DNA from 3 places in the Fictibacillus nanhaiensis genome. Region 3 is predicted to be linked to each of the others. Evidence: riboswitches for the same ligand, from Rfam matches in the RefSeq annotation. Region 3 holds a riboswitch; each other region holds the start of a gene.
The links. A riboswitch is a leader RNA that binds a small molecule or an ion and turns the genes downstream of it on or off. The one in region 3 is predicted to bind S-adenosylmethionine.
Positions count from the first base shown of each region.

Region 1: another riboswitch for S-adenosylmethionine. It lies ahead of ACFS5O_RS08145 (methionine ABC transporter ATP-binding protein); the one in region 3 lies ahead of ACFS5O_RS14030 (bifunctional homocysteine S-methyltransferase/methylenetetrahydrofolate reductase).
Region 2: another riboswitch for S-adenosylmethionine. It lies ahead of ACFS5O_RS16890 (2,3-diketo-5-methylthiopentyl-1-phosphate enolase); the one in region 3 lies ahead of ACFS5O_RS14030 (bifunctional homocysteine S-methyltransferase/methylenetetrahydrofolate reductase).

Region 1 covers NZ_JBHUPF010000006.1:911,290-914,563, reverse strand. The annotation lists gene ACFS5O_RS08150 (methionine ABC transporter permease) at 1-222, opposite strand, end outside; gene ACFS5O_RS08145 (methionine ABC transporter ATP-binding protein) at 215-1,240, opposite strand; SAM riboswitch class I at 1,549-1,679, opposite strand; gene ACFS5O_RS08140 (hypothetical protein) at 1,759-2,103, opposite strand; gene ACFS5O_RS08135 (anti-sigma-I factor RsgI family protein) at 2,224-3,274, opposite strand, start outside.
Region 2 covers NZ_JBHUPF010000006.1:2,583,014-2,586,287, forward strand. The annotation lists gene ACFS5O_RS16885 (2-hydroxy-3-keto-5-methylthiopentenyl-1-phosphate phosphatase) at 1-468, opposite strand, end outside; gene ACFS5O_RS16890 (2,3-diketo-5-methylthiopentyl-1-phosphate enolase) at 465-1,706, opposite strand; SAM riboswitch class I at 1,784-1,903, opposite strand; gene ACFS5O_RS16895 (hypothetical protein) at 1,994-2,122, opposite strand; gene ACFS5O_RS16900 (pyridoxal phosphate-dependent aminotransferase) at 2,174-3,274, opposite strand, start outside.
Region 3 covers NZ_JBHUPF010000006.1:2,015,160-2,018,433, forward strand. The annotation lists gene cobA (uroporphyrinogen-III C-methyltransferase) at 1-452, shown strand, start outside; gene ACFS5O_RS14020 (sirohydrochlorin chelatase) at 453-1,205, shown strand; gene ACFS5O_RS14025 (NAD(P)-binding protein) at 1,221-1,859, shown strand; SAM riboswitch class I at 1,861-1,975, shown strand; gene ACFS5O_RS14030 (bifunctional homocysteine S-methyltransferase/methylenetetrahydrofolate reductase) at 2,040-3,274, shown strand, end outside.

The sequences.
Region 1 (3,274 bases), 1.1 Mb from region 3:
AATAAACGGAATCGATCGAAAGACGTTAACGATTATGGCAATGATGCTATTTAAAAACTTATTTCCCCACAAGTTTCCTGGAGAAGTTAAGAATAACGCTAATCCGAGAGCGAGCCCTAAGAAAAATGTAATGACAACTGAGATAGCCGACATATATAACGTTTCTTTTGTAGCTTCTAATAGAACGTCCCATTGAACATTTGGGAACCATGTACTAAGCATTATGAATCACCTCTACTTCAACCTGCACACTATTTAAAAACTCCATTGCACGAGCTAGTGCAGGTTCTGTACCTTTTATCTGAATAAACAACGTCCCATAAGGTCCATTCTGAGTCTGAGTAATCTTCCCTTGAAGAATATTAACATCCACTTCATACTTACGAATCAATTCTGTGATTAAAGGCTGTCCCGCTCGTCCACCGATGAAAGTCAGCTGAACGATTCGACCTTCAGGAAATTCAGAAATGAACTGTTTAATCGTATCTACCGTTTCTTCAGGTTCTGTTACTTGTTTCACAAAATCCTTCGTAATAGGTTCTGTCGGATTTTTAAAGACGTTTAAAACATCGCCTTCTTCTACCACTCTACCTTGCTCCATAACAGCTACACGGTGACAGATTTTTCTGATGACATGCATCTCATGAGTGATAAGAACAATTGTCAGATCTAACTTTTTATTGATCTCAACAAGTAGATCCAGAATGCTGTCTGTTGTTTTAGGATCGAGTGCTGAAGTGGCTTCATCACATAAAAGAACTTTCGGCTCATTAGCAAGAGCACGCGCAATACCTACACGCTGCTTTTGCCCCCCACTTAGTTGTGATGGATAGGAACCACCACGACCTTCTAATCCTACAAGATCGATCAACTCATCAACACGCTGTTTGATTTTAGCTTTTGGATAACCCGCAATTTCAAGAGGAAAAGCGATGTTTTCTCTTACTGTGCGAGACCATAACAAGTTAAAATGCTGAAAGATCATAGAGATTTCTTGTCTGGCTTCTCTAAGTTTTTTCGATGACAACTCAGACATGTTTTTGCCACCGATCGTAACTGTACCGCTAGTCGGACGCTCCAACATGTTAAGGATTCGGATCAATGTACTCTTACCCGCGCCACTGTAACCAATAATTCCGTATATTTCTCCTTGCTTTATGTTTAAATCTACCGTATCAACTGCCTTTACTTCACCATCTTTGGTTTGAAAGACTTTACGGACTGACTGTAAATTAATCAAGATTCTTACCTCATTTCTTATCTAAAATATTGCTATCTTCAGCATACAATGTTGCTTTTGAACGTGGTTGATCTCCATTTCAGGATGCTCGCTTTCCGCGGGGCGACCGGTGAGCCCCTTGCCGCTTTGCGCCCTTAAGGGTCTCACCTGACCGCTCGTCCCACAGGAGTCTCGCACCTTCCACTCCAATCAACTACTCAGTGATGTCTTAACTAAACATCAACTTGTAATCACTTTAGGATAAACAACAAAAAATGCCTCTCTGCTTCAATATGAGCAGAAAGGCATATTATATTCTATGCACGTTCTCCTCATCTCCCAAGACTACTTAAAGCCTTGCAGGAATTGGCACCTTTCTAGTTCACCATTCATAAGAATGCAATGATCTAGCGGTTGCCGGGTTTCATAGGGCCAGTCCCTCCACCTCTCGTGATAAGTAAAAAAGTGTTACTTTATTAAGTTAAAGCGATGCATTTATGAATCACTGTGAAGAATATTATCATCCTTGTCGATTCGTGTCAAATATTTTTAGCAGTTCGAACTAATACCCCAGCAGAGATTTCTTCCCAATGGGAACTCAAGTAAAAAATCGCTTCCCATTTTAAGCGTTGTCTCAGTGTACCTTGGAACTCAATCATCTCTTGTCTCAATAATGTGCTAAGCTTCATTTTCCCTTCAAGTAACAACGATAGATACTTCGGATTTCCTGTAAACGTGACTGTTCTGTTCCGCTCTCCTTCTCTGTATTCAATTTTCAGTGTGGTGTCATCCTTACATTTAAAACTGGGCTTTACCGGAATATTATAAAGAGAAAGATATGGACTTTTTGCGATTTGACTTTCAAAGTAGCGAATATCCAACATTAAAAATCCCCCCGAATTGGTTGTTACTTCACCGATTCTAGAGGAATATTCATATACCTTTATAAACCCTTCGACAGCCAGAAGGAATCGTAATTGGTTTTACGACACGTTATCTCATAATTAGTGTTTATGTTTCTTTTCTTGCTTATCATTTTCATGTCTTTGATCATCTTTTTTAGTTTCGTTTCTATTATTTTGCTTGTTGTAGTTCTTATCCTGCTGTTTGTTTTCTTTTCTTTGTTCTTTTGGTTGTTTAAAGTTCTTACCGTTTTTTTGGGACCTCGCAGGATCCTTCATCATTTTAGGTTCTACTTTTTTCTCTTGTTGCTTAAGACCATTTTTGTTATTAGACTTGATGTTTTTGTTGCGTTCTTCATCATTTCGTTTTTCGTTCGTAACCTTTTGAGGTTTAACAAGGTTTTCTTTAGACTCTTTAACCGAATGTTGTTTAGCTTCTTTTTTCATACGTTCATCAGAAGACTTTCCTTTGACTTCATGTGGTGCAGCCTTAATTTTACGTGGATGGGGAACAGATTTAATATCTTTAGAAGAAGTGGCATTTACCTTAAGTTCTTGAAACTTCACTTCTTTAATCTTTTCTTCTTTAAGTTGTTTGTCGTTCTTCGTTGCTTCTTGAAAAGCTGTGTATTTACCAGAAGATACGCCTAGTTGTTTTGCTTTTTTTCGAACTTCATGGTTCGTTTCAGAAACAGTAATGGCTACAGGATACTGAACGACGGCTTTCTTCACAATAGCGTTCAGCGCCTGATCTAATTCCTGCTTGGTTTTCTTATCACTCGATTTATCAGATACTGTAGTGATCAACATGGATTGATTTTCTTCCATATAGCCTTCTGATTGATAAGCTTTAATGAGTTGATCCGCAAATACTTCAAACGGCAAACGATCGTCAGTAGAAAAATTGTATTTCTTAACGATCTGTTTAGCTTCATCGTTAAAAGCATCCATTTCAACAACTCTCATTTCGTCGTCAACGCCAACCTCGAGGCTTGGATTGATATCAAAGCTAACATATGCAGCCGCAGCGGAATGGCTGCTATTCGGCATGAGACCCGAAAGAAAAAGAAAGGCGATCAAAGCTGCGACTGAAAACGAAATGGACGGCAACACAAAAAGACTTCTTTTTTTGTTTGAAAAATAAGAAGCCTGG
Region 2 (3,274 bases), 570 kb from region 3:
TATAACAGACGGTTTACAACATCCACAATCATTGTCACATTGATCATCACATACATTCGGCCAAGTGATTTTTATCATGTCGTTTGTAAAATCACTTGCGTTACAAAAAACATAGTCTTTTTCTAGTTTGTTCTCTAGTACAGGATGAACAAAAAAATCAATACCACCGCTAACGATGTAAAGTGGAATCCTCTCACTTTGAGTAAATGAGATAAATTCCTGAAAACCGTCTCTAATCTTAGAACGTGTTACAACGAATTCAATGATCTCTTCCTTTTTGTCCGAAGAGATTCTCGAAAACAATTTACCGACTCCTTCTCGAATCGAGATGGTTTCATTCAAGATTTCATTCACGATCGGCTGCCAGCCCTCGGGTGAAAATTCTTCCATGATCGCAACGATATTATCTTTCTCAGTTACAGTTCCATCAAAATCACAAAAGATTACCGATTGGTGTAGAGTTGTCATTTTACTGGAACACCACCCCAAAGCTCTAATGCTTTTTGTAGTTCTAGATGTTTTTCTGCAAAACTCTCAAAGTCTTCCCCTTTAACGACGGCATCTATCGCTTGACGGAAGGCACGTGCTCCACCTGCTGCTCCATCTGGATGACCATGTATTCCTCCACCTGCGTTTATAACACTGTCCAATCCGAAGTCATTGTATAAAACCGGTGTTAAACCTGGGTGGATACCTGCTGATGGAACTGGGAACGACTTGTTTAATGAGATGCTATCTGTTGTTAAGGCACCCGCAATACTTAGGGTTTCGTTACGATCAAGGGCTACGCTTCCATATGGTGATGGGAACAACACCAGATCTGCCCCTGCATAACGAAGCAGTTTACCCAATAAAACGGAATAACCAATCCCGTAGAGAGATGATGATCCTATAGCTCCAGATAGTGCAGGATGCGCCATGATTGGAAGAGGTATCTCTTTATCTTCTGCCAATTCTTGTAATACATCTGGTCCATAGGATAGTACGTTAAACAATAATGCGTTAGCACCTAATTCTGCTGCGCGCCGCGCTTTATCTCGAAGTCCACTCGTTCTGCCTGTCAAGTTAACTGCGTAGAGCGTCTTTTCGCCAGTTCGCTCATGAACGGACTTTAAAACTTCTTTAGCGATTCTTACTCTTTCTTCAAAAGGCGTAAGTGGGTTCTCAAATAGAATTTCATCATCTTTCACAAGATCTACCCCGCCTAAAGCCTGCTCATATAATTGTTGTTTGAAGAATGATAGATCTTTTCCGAGCACCCCTTTAAAAATACTCATAACAAGTGGACGGTTATGTACGCCTAAGATATCTCGGATTCCAGTTATCCCAAACTTTGGACCAGGAAATTGCTGTTCTAGATTCTTATCAAACTCTAAATCTACGAGTTTGATCTCACCATCTAACGAAAGTTTACCGAAAACCGTCGTTAGTATAGCGGGAATGTCATTTGAAAAGTTTGCTGATGGATAGGAAATCTTAAGTAAGCCTCTAGTTCTTTTACTTCCTAAAAATTGATCTGTACGTGGATCTTCAGGAAGTTCAATGACTTCTTCCACGATACCTTTATGTTTTTTTAGCTGTTCTTGCTCAAGTTGAGGAAGATCAGTCCATGAACCTACAGTAAGTCCTAGCGCAATGCCTTCCGCTTTTTTGTATAGATTTTCTTTTTTATCATGTACCAAGTACGTTGCTGTAATTTTACTCATGTTCGTAGTTCTCCTTTCAAAAACGCAAAAAACCCCTTCACGAGGAAGGGGTGTCTACATATTGACAGTTCCGCTTCCTCTTATCTCTCAGTCAAACGTTCGACTGCAAGAATTAGCACCGTTTTCAGTTAAGAAAAATTAACTGAATGGTTGCCGGGTTTCATCGGGCTAGTCCCTCCACCTGCTCTTAATAAGAGTGCAAATTGTTAGAATATAATTTTAATTGTGATTATGACAGGGTATGAAGGATCTGTCAACCAAAATCTTCAATATCTTATTAGTAAGCTTTAAAGTTTTTGAAAGATGTTGATCTCCGTTCCAGATACTCGCTTTCCACGGGGCAGAAGGTGAGCCACATTCGTACGTTTCACTCTTAAGTGTCTCACCTGCCCGCCTGTCCCGTAGGAGTCTCGCATCTTACACTCCATTCAACTAATCAAAGAGGCATAAAGAATTAAATAAAACTTCTAAAACAATTTAGTAATTCGATCAGCAGCCTCTATCAGACGTTCTTCTGACGTTAGTAAGCCGGCACGTACATATCGATCGCCTTCACTTCCAAATCCGATGCCAGGTGCGACGACGACATGTGCTTTCTCAAGCAAATAGTCAGCGAACGTTTCTGATGTATACCCTTCAGGTACAGGTAGCCAGCAGAAGAAGGAACCTTTTGGCGATTCCACGTTCCATCCGTTTTCATTCAAACGTCCGATGAATGCATTTCGGCGTCTTTCATATGTATCTACCAGTTCATCCACACATTGCTGTGAGCCGTTCAATGCCTCAGCTGCTGCATGCTGAACCGCTCCAAACAAGCTTACATAAAAATGATCTTGAAGTAGATTAATGGATTCGATGACAGATTCATTTCCAACCGCGAAACCAACGCGCCATCCTGCCATGTTATACGTTTTAGAAAGGGTATAGATCTCTATGCCTACGTCTTTTGCTCCTTCGGTCTGTAGAAAGCTGATCGGCTTCTGTCCTTCAAATCCAATAGCTCCATAAGCAAAATCATGGCAAACGAGAATATCATGTTTGTTAGCGAGTTCTACTGTCTCTTTAAAAAATGATTCCGTTGCAACACCTGCTGTAGGATTGTTCGGATAGTTTAAGAACATAAGCTTTGCTTTGTTCAAGACCGTTTCATGTAAATCATCGTACTTCGGGAGGAATTCATTTTCTTTTCTTAAAGGCATTGTCTCCATCGAAGCACCAGCCATTGCTACACCTGACCAGTAATCCGGGTATCCTGGATCTGGAACGAGGGCAACATCTCCTGGGTTTAAGTAGCACTGTGATAACTCTACTAATCCCACTTTTCCCCCAAAGAGAATAGCTACTTCTTTATCAGGATCTAAGGTCACACCATACTCTCTTTGATAAAAATCGGCAGCAGCCTGCTTTAAGAATCCGTGTCCTCGAAACGGGGAGTATTTATGAAAGTCAGGTCTTTCTGCACCTTCCTTCAATGCTTCAACGATATGCTGTGGCGTTGGTCGATCGGGATTTCCTTGTCCTAGATTAATAACGTCATAGCCTTGCTCCACATAGTGAGATACTTTTTT
Region 3 (3,274 bases):
TGATTCCTGGAATAACATCAGGGATTGCAGCACCTGCCTATGCGGGAATTCCCGTAACACATCGTAACATCGCTTCAAGCTTTGCGGTCGTTACCGGCCATCGTAAAAAAGGTGAAGAAGATGAACTGAAATGGGAAAGTCTAGCGAACGGCATTGATACGTTAGCGATCTATATGGGAGTCGGCAACCTAGGTTATATTTGCGAACAGTTGACGAGACACGGAAAAAGCAAAGAAACACCAGTAGCCCTTGTGGAGTGGGGATCTTTAGAAAATCAACGAACCGTTACAGGTACACTGGATACGATTGAGGAAATCGTGGTTAAAGAACAAATTGAGAATCCGAGCATGATCATTGTCGGTGAAGTTGTTCGACTTCGCAGTGAACTGAAATGGTTTGAAAAGCTGCATGAAGAACCGAGTAAGCTCGCTGCCGTTAGAGAGGCTCTGTAAATGAAGGCATTGCTCTTTATCTGTCACGGTACAAGACTGGCAAAAGGTCGTATGGAAGCGGAAGAATTTGTGAGACTTTGTATGGCACAAGTAGATGTGCCTATCAAAGAGATTTGTTTTTTAGAGCTTGCTGAACCCTCTATTACCCAAGGCTTCGAAACGTGTATACAAAAAGGAGCAACGAGTATCTCTGTGATTCCTGTGTTCTTACTATGTGCTAATCATATAAAAATAGATATTCCAAACGAACTTCACCACTTGCAGAATCAACATCCAGGAGTTGAAGTGATTTACGGGCGTCCATTCGGTGTACACGAAGCCATTTCGCATTTGTTGTGGGAGAAGATCACGAAAAGTACAGTTAGTTTAAGTGAAAATACACATATCTTGCTGGTGGGAAGAGGCAGCACGGATCAAGATGTAAAGCGGGATCTAGATGCAATAGCGGCTAACGTTCAAAACCATTACGGAATTCCTAGTATTCAAGCTTGTTTTTTAACCGGTTCGGTACCGAGCTTTGAAGAGGCTCTATGGAATAGTCGCGAGTTATTTGAACAAATCATCGTTGTGCCTTATCTTCTATTTTCAGGGCTATTAATAAACGGGATGAAACTGACGATAAACCGCTATCAGCTACAATCTAAACAAAACGTAACTCTTTGTGAGACGCTTGGCTACCACCCTATTCTTAAAGATGTTTTACTCACGCGTATCAATGAAACACTTAAAACAAAGAAATATGCATTTTCTTAAAAAGTGAGGAATGCTATGTATCCCATACATGTAAACCTGTCTAGTAAAACGGTCGTTGTAGCAGGCGGTGGAATAGTCGCGTATCGGAAAATTAATGATTTATTGAATGAAGAAGCAATCATTACTGTAATCAGTCCAACTGTTGTTAACGAGATTCAGGAATGGCATGCAGAAAAAAAGCTGACTTGGATTGAAAGAGAAGTGAAACGTGAAGATTTGGAGAAAGCATTTTTAATCATTGCAGCGACCAATACCAAAGAGGTTAACTCTTGGATTGCAGCACAGGCAAGTTCAAAACAGCTTGTGAATATGGCGGATCAACCGCACCTTGGCAATTTTATTGTTCCCAGTGTCGTAAAAAGAGGTAAGCTTATACTCTCTGTTTCCACCTCTGGAGCTAGTCCAAGTCTATCTAAATCTATAAAAAAAGAGCTTCAGCAAAAATACAGTGAAGACTATGAAACGTATTTAGATTTTTTATTCCAATGCAGATCCATCATTAAGAAGGAATTTCCGGAAAAATATCGAAAAGACTTATTAACAAAGCTAACAGATCAGTCGTTTTTATATGACGTAGAAAAACAACGCTCGTATAAACAGGAATTATTAAAGATAATAGAACGCAAATTAGTAAATGAACCAATAAATGAATAAATCCTTATCAAGAGAGGTAGAGGGAGCGGCCCTATGAAACCTCAGCAACCAGCAGCTACAAGCTGAAAAGGTGCTAATTCCTGCGAGTTCAAATGTTGAACTTGTAAAGATAAGAAGACCCCGACGCTTAAAAAAGTCTTCTTTTATAGAAGGCTTTTTATTTTTATAGAGGAGGCTATCATGAGTTTAATCACAGACTTAGAACAAAACAAGATCCTAATCGGTGATGGTGCGATGGGAACGCTTTTGTATTCGTATGGATCTGACTTCTGTTATGAAGAGTTAAATCTTTCTCAAGAAGAACAGATCTATAACATCCACCGCGCTTATTTAGATGCAGGTGCTGATATCATTCAAACGAATACGTATGCAGCAAACTATTCGAAGCTTGAACGTTACGGACTTCAAGATCATGTGAAAGAGATCAATAAAGCGGCTGTTCATATTGCTAGAACAGCGGCTCATAACGAATATGTTGTAGGTACGATTGGTGGAATACGCGGCATTAAACCAAATAGCATTTCTCTGGATGAAATCAAGCGCAGTTTTCGTGAGCAGCTGTATTGTTTGTTGATGGAGAATGTAGACGGCATCCAATTAGAAACGTATTATGACCTGGAAGAACTAGAAACAGTTTTAGAGATTGCTAGAAAAGAAACATCTCTTCCAATCATTGCTCAAGTGTCATTGCAGGAAGTCGGCTTTATGCAGGACCGCACGCCGATTTCAGATGCTTTGAACCGGCTTGAGAACTTAGGTGCTGATGTCGTGGGGGTAAACTGTCGCCTTGGACCTTATCACATGCTGATGACACTTGAGGAAGTTCCATTACCAAATCAGGCTTATCTTTCAGCGTTTCCTAATGCGTCGCTTCCTTCTTATACAGATGGCCGTTTTAAGTATGAAGGGGACGCGGATTATTTTAAAGAATGTGCCCATTTGTTCAGGCAGCAAGGGGTTCGTCTATTAGGCGGATGTTGTGGTACGACGCCTGCCCATATTCGTGCCTTCTCAAGTGAACTTAAAAATTTAGAGCCTGTAACAGAAAAAGAAGTGAAACAAAGAAAGCAAAAGATTGTCATTCAATCAGCATCAAAACCTAAGTATGTTCCACTAAGTGAAGAAGTAAAAAAGAAGCAATCCATTATTGTTGAATTAGATCCACCACGTAAATTAGATACATCGCGTTTTATGGAAGGAGCCAAGGCGTTAAAAGAAGCGGGAATCGACGCACTTACCCTCGCTGATAATTCACTTGCTTCTCCACGTGTTTGCAACTCTGCATTAGGGTCGATTGTGCAGTCCCAACTTAACCTTCGCCCGCTCGTTCATATTACGTGCCGTGACAGAAACTTAATCGGCCTTCAGTCTCACTTGATGGGACTTCACACGCATGGAATACATGAAGTACTAGC